Paraburkholderia bryophila: one gene and its partner. The protein of the gene in region 1 interacts with the protein of each later gene in a pairwise test. Links are inferred from orthologs where the notes say so. Each region holds a gene or a part of one and is shown on either strand. Other genes may lie near its edges.

Evidence for each region.
Region 2: the proteins of pheT (region 1) and secD interact in binary tests that used the Escherichia coli proteins (3 or more experiments, as listed by UniProt). The link is inferred for Paraburkholderia bryophila from one-to-one orthologs.

Annotation. Positions count from the first base shown.
Region 1 is NZ_JACCAS010000001.1:4,286,734-4,290,078, reverse strand. What follows is about bases 227-3,251. They hold pheT (phenylalanine--tRNA ligase subunit beta), read right to left. Parts: upstream 2,945-3,251; coding sequence 509-2,944; downstream 227-508. Other genes in these bases: pheS (phenylalanine--tRNA ligase subunit alpha), read right to left, coding at 3,087-3,251; GGD40_RS19265 (integration host factor subunit alpha), read right to left, coding at 227-439. Outside these bases: more of GGD40_RS19265, read right to left, coding at 29-226; more of pheS, read right to left, coding at 3,252-3,345.
Region 2 is NZ_JACCAS010000001.1:2,257,687-2,260,977, forward strand. What follows is about bases 220-3,190. They hold secD (protein translocase subunit SecD), read left to right. Parts: upstream 220-658; coding sequence 659-2,722; downstream 2,723-3,190. Other genes in these bases: yajC (preprotein translocase subunit YajC), read left to right, coding at 220-543; secF (protein translocase subunit SecF), read left to right, coding at 2,741-3,190. Also shown: more of yajC, read left to right, coding at 214-219; more of secF, read left to right, coding at 3,191-3,291. UniProt on the Escherichia coli protein: Part of the Sec protein translocase complex. Interacts with the SecYEG preprotein conducting channel. SecDF uses the proton motive force (PMF) to complete protein translocation after the ATP-dependent function of SecA.

The DNA of each region.
Region 1 (3,345 bases):
GTGGGTTGCGCAGGAATGCGCCAGTCGATCAGCGCGCGAAGCTCGCTTCAGCGCCGTTCTCAACCAGTGCCTTCAGCTTTTGACTCGCATGGAACGTCACAACCCGGCGCGCGGCGATCGGAATCGCCTCGCCGGTCTTCGGATTTCTGCCGGGACGCTGGGGTTTGTCGCGCAACTGGAAGTTGCCGAAGCCCGACAACTTCACGCTGTCGCCACTCTCCAGCGCGTCGCGGATCACCTCGAAGAACGCTTCGACCATGTCTTTCGCTTCCCGCTTGTTGAGCCCGACATTGTCGAACAGCAACTCGGCAAGTTCAGCTTTGGTGAGCGTCGGCGTTTCAGCAGAAACGACGGCGGGTGATGTCGGAATATCGCGAATCATGGCGCTGCGTTGCGCCGTAAGAAGGGCTTCGAAATCACTCGAGTTCATTTCATTCATATCTATCAAATGGCGCGCCAAGCAAAAAACAAAGGATGCGGAAACAGCCGTGCAATTGTTAAATGCGGGTTATCCGCGCAACCGTGCGCCATATACTCGAGCCAGACGTTCCACTAGAGTTTGAATGGCCAGATCGACCGTCTCATCCTGAAGGGTTCCGCCAGTATCTTGCAAGGTCACACGGAACGCAAGGCTTTTCTCATGAGCGGCTAGACCGCCGGAAGTGTTTGATTTTGGACGGAATTCGTCGAAAAGCACAACCTTCTGAACGCTCTTGCAAGCCGGTTCGGATTGCGCCTTCTGCAGCTCGTCCAGCAGCGCCTGAACCTCGATTTTCTGATCGACGACTACCGCAATATCACGACGCACCGGCGGGAATTTAGACACGTCCGCGGGAGTGGGCAATACGCGCTGCATTAATGCTTCCGATTCGATTTCAAACAGAATCGGCGCATGCGGCAAATCATATTTCTGCATCCAGCGCGGATGCATTTCGCCAATCCAGCCGACTGCGCGGCCATTCACTTCGATACGCGCACTGCGTCCCGGATGCAGCGCCGGATGTTCCGCTTTCACGAAACGTGCCACTGCCGGCGCCAGCAAGGCTTCGAGATCGCCCTTCACGTCGAAGTAGTCGACCGTGCGCGTGGACGCGCCCCACTGCTCGTCGAGCGCCGGGCCGTAGGCGAGCGCGCCGATCATCTTCGGCTGCGCGAAACCTTCCACCGTGAGTTCGCCGGCCTTGATCGACGGATCATGCAGGAACACGCGGCCGGCTTCGAACACGCGCACGCGATCCGCGGCGCGGCGATTCAGGTTCGTGCGCAGCACGTGGATCAGGCTGCCGAACAGCGTGGTGCGCATGACCGACAACTGGCTTGCTATCGGATTGAGCAAACGCACCGGCTTGTCGTTGCCCGCGAAGTCCTGTTCCCACTCAGCGTCGACGAAACTGAAGTTCACCGTTTCCGCGTAATCGCGCGCGGCGAGTGCGTGGCGGATCACGTGGATCGAACGCTGCGTTTCGTTGGTCGCGAGCATTTCGCTGGTCGCAACCGGCGGACGCGCGGGGATCTTTTCGAAGCCGTAGATACGCGCGACTTCTTCGATCAGGTCTTCTTCGATTTCAATGTCGAAGCGGTACGACGGCGGCATCACTGAGAACGTGTCGTCGTTGCGCTCGAACGTGAGGCCGAGACGCGTGAAGATTTGCGCGATTTCATCCGCGTCGATCTTGATGCCGATGATGCGGTTCGCACGCGACACACGCATCTTCACCGGCTCGCGCTTCGGCACGTTGACGATCTGGTCGTCGACCGGACCGGCCGCGCCGCCGCAGATGTCGAGGATCAGTTGCGTGATGCGTTCGATGTGCTCGACCGTGGTCGCGTAGTCGACGCCGCGTTCGAAGCGATGGCCCGCATCGGTCGAGAAGTTGTACTTGCGCGAGCGGCCACGAATGCTATCCGGCCACCAGAACGCGGCTTCCAGGTAGATGTTCGTGGTGTCGAGCGTGACCGCCGTGCTGTCGCCGCCCATGATGCCGGCGAGACTTTCAATGTGCTGCTCGTCCGCGATCACGCCGACGGTTTCGTCGAGCTCGACCGTGTTGCCGTTCAACAGCTTGAGCGTTTCGCCGGGGCGACCCCAACGCACGTCCATGCCGCCGTGGATCTTGTCCAGATCGAACACGTGCGACGGACGGCCCAGTTCGAGCATCACGTAGTTCGAGATATCGACCAGCGCGGAGATGCTGCGTTGACCCGAACGTTCGAGACGCTGCACCATCCATTGCGGCGACTTCGCGCGCGCATTCACGCCGCGAATCACGCGACCCGAGAAGCGGCCGCACAGATCCGGCGCCGAGATTTTGACGGGCAGCGTTTCGTCGAGCGTGACTTGCGCCGGCTTGATCTCGAGCGGGCGCAACGATGCACCGGTGATCGCCGACGTTTCGCGCGCCACGCCGAACACCGACAGACAATCCGCCTTGTTCGGCGTCAACTTGATTTCGAAAATCGTGTCGTCGAGATTGAGCGTTTCGCGGATGTCCTGGCCGATCGGCGTATCTTCCGGCAGGATCATCAGGCCGCTATGGTCTTCCGACAGTTTGAGTTCACGTGCCGAGCAGAGCATGCCCTGGCTTTCCACGCCACGCAGCTTCGAGAGCTTGATCGCGAACGGCGCAGCGCCCTCTTCGGCCGGCGGCAATTGCGCGCCCACCAATGCGACCGGCACCTTGATGCCCGGCGCCACGTTCGGCGCACCGCACACGATGTTCAGCGTCGCGCCCGTGCCGGCGTCGACCTGACACACGTTGAGCTTGTCCGCGTCCGGGTGCTTGACGACTTCCAGCACCTGGCCGACAACGATCTTCGAGGTCGGCGGCGCAGCCGGCCGCAGGTCTTCAACTTCGAGACCGGCCATTGTCAGCGCGTGCGACAGTTGGTCGGTCGTCAGTTGCGGATCGACAAAGGTTCTCAGCCAGGATTCCGGGAATTGCATGGTTCTGTGTACGTTCTGATCAGGTTAGGTCCACGTCCGGCGATGCTGCCTTGGTGCTTCTCTGGACTCTGCCGGGGACGCTGCGAACGGCACGCTTTGCATGCCATTCGCGCTCTATGCTTGTCGCGTTCGACCGCGCGGTTCAGGCGAATTGACGCAGGAAACGCAGGTCGTTTTCGAAGAACAGACGCAGGTCTTGCACGCCGTAGCGCAACATGGTGAGCCGTTCGAGGCCACTGCCGAACGCGAAGCCGATATAGCGCTCCGGGTCGAGACCCATGTTGCGAATCACCGTGGGATGCACCTGGCCGGAGCCCGAAATTTCGAGCCACTTGCCGGCGTTCTTGCCCGTTTCGAACAGCATGTCGATTTCAGCCGACGGTTCGGTGAACGGAAAATAC
Region 2 (3,291 bases), 2.0 Mb from region 1 along the record:
TGCACGACCCTTCGCCTCGCCCCGGATCGCGCCCGCAAAAACGGCGCGCCGGGATTCGCCGACCAACACATTACAATTGCATTACGCACTATGCGTAATGCGCGGTATCGGCTTGATCGCAAAGCCGATTCGCCGCGCCGACCCACGTCAGGCGGATGGTAGAATAACCGGCTGATTTTTTTGATCGTTTTGATTTATAACGGAGAGACCAACGTGTCGTTCATTTCCAATGCCTTCGCCCAAGGCACAGCAACAGGTGGCATTGAATCGAACCTGATGAGCTTCCTGCCGCTGATCCTGATGTTCGGCGTGCTGTACTTCATCATGATTCGCCCGCAAATGAAGCGCCAGAAAGAACACCGCAACATGCTCTCGGCCATGGCCAAGGGCGACGAAGTGGTGACGAACGGCGGCATCGTCGGCAAGGTGACCAAGGTGGGTGAAGCTTACGTCGGCGTCGAAATCTCGGAAGGCACGGAAATCACCGTGCAAAAAGCGTCGGTAACGACGATTCTCCCGAAGGGCACGATCAAGTCGCTGTAAGGCCTGCTCTCTCGCGTCCGGCGCGGCCTCGCCGGCGATCCATGCACACCGCTGAATCGCCCGCGCTCATCGCCGGACGCATCGCTTCCAAGCCAACCTTCCCGTTGGACCACTCATGAATCGTTACCCCCTCTGGAAATACGCCGTGATGCTGGTGGCTCTGGTCATCGGCCTCGTGTACACGCTGCCCAACCTGTTCGGCGAAGCGCCGGCGGTGCAGGTGTCGAGCGGCAAGGCAACGGTCAAGCTCGACTCGACCACGCTGTCGGCTGTCGAAGCCGCGCTCGCCGCGAATCAGATCAAGCCTGACGACGTCACGTTCGACAACTCGTCGACCAACGCGAACATTCGCGTGCGTCTGCCGGACACCGACACGCAACTGCGCGTGAAGGACCTGTTGCAAAAGTCGCTGAATGCCGACCCGACCGACCCGCAATTCGTCGTCGCGCTGAATCTGCAGAGCGCGTCGCCGCACTGGCTGACCGCGCTGCACGCGCTGCCGATGTACCTCGGTCTCGATCTGCGCGGCGGGGTGCACTTCCTGCTGCAAGTCGACATGGCCGGCGCGCTGAACAAGAAGCTCGACTCCGACGCTTCCGACGCACGCACACTGCTGCGCGACAACAACATCCGCGACGGCGGTGTGAACCGCGTGAACCAGACGGTGGTGATCAATTTCGCCGACCAGGCCACGGCGGACGCCGCGCTCAAGCAACTGAGCCGCGGTATCGGCGAACTCCAGTGGGCCACGCAAACCGGCACCGACGGTAGCGTGCAACTGGTCGGTACGTTCACGCCGGCCGTGCAGCGGACCGTGCAGGACGCCGCGCTCAAGCAGAACATCACCACGCTGCACAACCGCGTGAACGAACTCGGCGTCGCCGAGCCGGTGATCCAGCAGCAAGGCTCCGACCGCATCGTGGTCGAACTGCCGGGCGTGCAGGACACGGCGAAGGCGAAAGACATCATCGGCCGTACGGCTACGCTCGAAGCGCGTCTGGCCGATCCGGTCAACACCCACCCGCAACCGGGCGATCCGGTGCCGCCGGGCGACGAGCTGTTCACGCAAGGCAACCAGACGCCGGTGCTGCTGCGCAAGCAGATCATCTTCACCGGCGACCGGATTATCGACGCGTCGGCGGGCTTCGACGAGCATCAGCGTCCGTCCGTCAACATCCGTCTGGATTCGGCCGGTGGCCGCGCGGTGCGTAGCGTGTCGCGCGACAACATCGGCAAGCCGATGGCCATGGTGCTGTTCGAAAAGGGCAAGGGCGAAGTGCTGACAGTGGCGACCATCCAGTCGGAACTGGGCGACCGCTTCCAGATCACCGGCCAGGCCACGCCGCAAGGCGCCGCCGACCTCGCGCTGCTGCTGCGCGCCGGTTCGCTGGCCGCGCCGATGGACATCATCGAAGAACGCACCATTGGCCCGAGCCTCGGCGCGGACAACATCAAGAAGGGCTTCCACTCGGTCGTGTGGGGCTTCGCGGCAATCGCCGTCTTCATGGTCGCGTACTACATGCTGTTCGGCGTGATCTCGGTGATCGGCCTGTCGGTCAACCTGCTGCTGCTGATCGCGGTGCTGTCCATGCTGCAGGCCACGCTCACCTTGCCGGGCATCGCCGCTATCGCGCTCGCGCTCGGTATGGCGATCGACTCGAACGTGCTGATCAACGAACGCGTGCGTGAAGAACTGCGCCACGGCGCGCCGCCGCAACTGGCTATCCAGAACGGCTACGCGCACGCCTGGGCGACGATTCTCGACTCGAACGTCACCACGCTGATCGCCGGCCTCGCGCTGCTCGCCTTCGGCTCCGGCCCGGTGCGCGGCTTTGCGATGGTTCACTGTATCGGCATCTTGACGTCGATGTTCTCGGCCGTGTTCTTCTCGCGCGGTCTCGTGAACCTCTGGTACGGCGGCAAGAAGAAGCTGAAGTCGCTGGCCATCGGTCAGGTGTGGCGTCCGGAGTCGGCGCCCGCAGGCGCGGCCGCTTACCTCGGTAACGAAGACGCCGACACCGACACCGCGCAAGCCGTCGCTGCCGTGACCGCCAAGCCCAAGGGCAAGGCGGCCGTGGCCCAGGCACGCGCGGCCGGCAAGCCGACGGTGCGCCGCCGCAATGCGGACGCTTCGAACGCGACGCAGAACACGCCGCAGAAACCGGGTTCATCCCGCTGAGTCCCGGAGAACTAGACCATGGAATTTTTCCGCTTTCGCAAAGACGTTCCGTTCATGCAGCGTGCGTTGATTTTCAACGCGATCTCGCTGCTGACGTTCGTTGCCGCTGTATTTTTCCTGCTGCATCGCGGGCTGCATCTGTCGGTGGAGTTCACCGGCGGTACGGTCGTCGAAGTCCAGTATCCGGGCGCCGCGCCGCTCGAACCGGTGCGCGCCAGTCTGGCCAAGCTTGGTTATGCCGACGCTCAGGTGCAGAACTTCGGCACCTCGCGCGACGTGCTGATCCGTCTGCCGCTCAAGCAGGGCTTCACGTCCGCGCAACAGAGCGATCAGGTGATGGGCGCACTGAAAACCGACACGCCTGAAGTGCAGTTGCAGCGCGTCGAGTTCGTCGGTCCGCAGGTCGGCAAGGAACTCGCCACCGACGGCCTGCTCGCGCTCGCGTGCGTGGTGGTCGGCATCGTGATCTACCTGTCGTTCCGCTTTGAATGGAAGTACGCAATCGCCGGCGTGATCGCGAACTTGCACGACGTGATCATCATTCTCGGCTTCTTCGCGTTCTTCCAGTG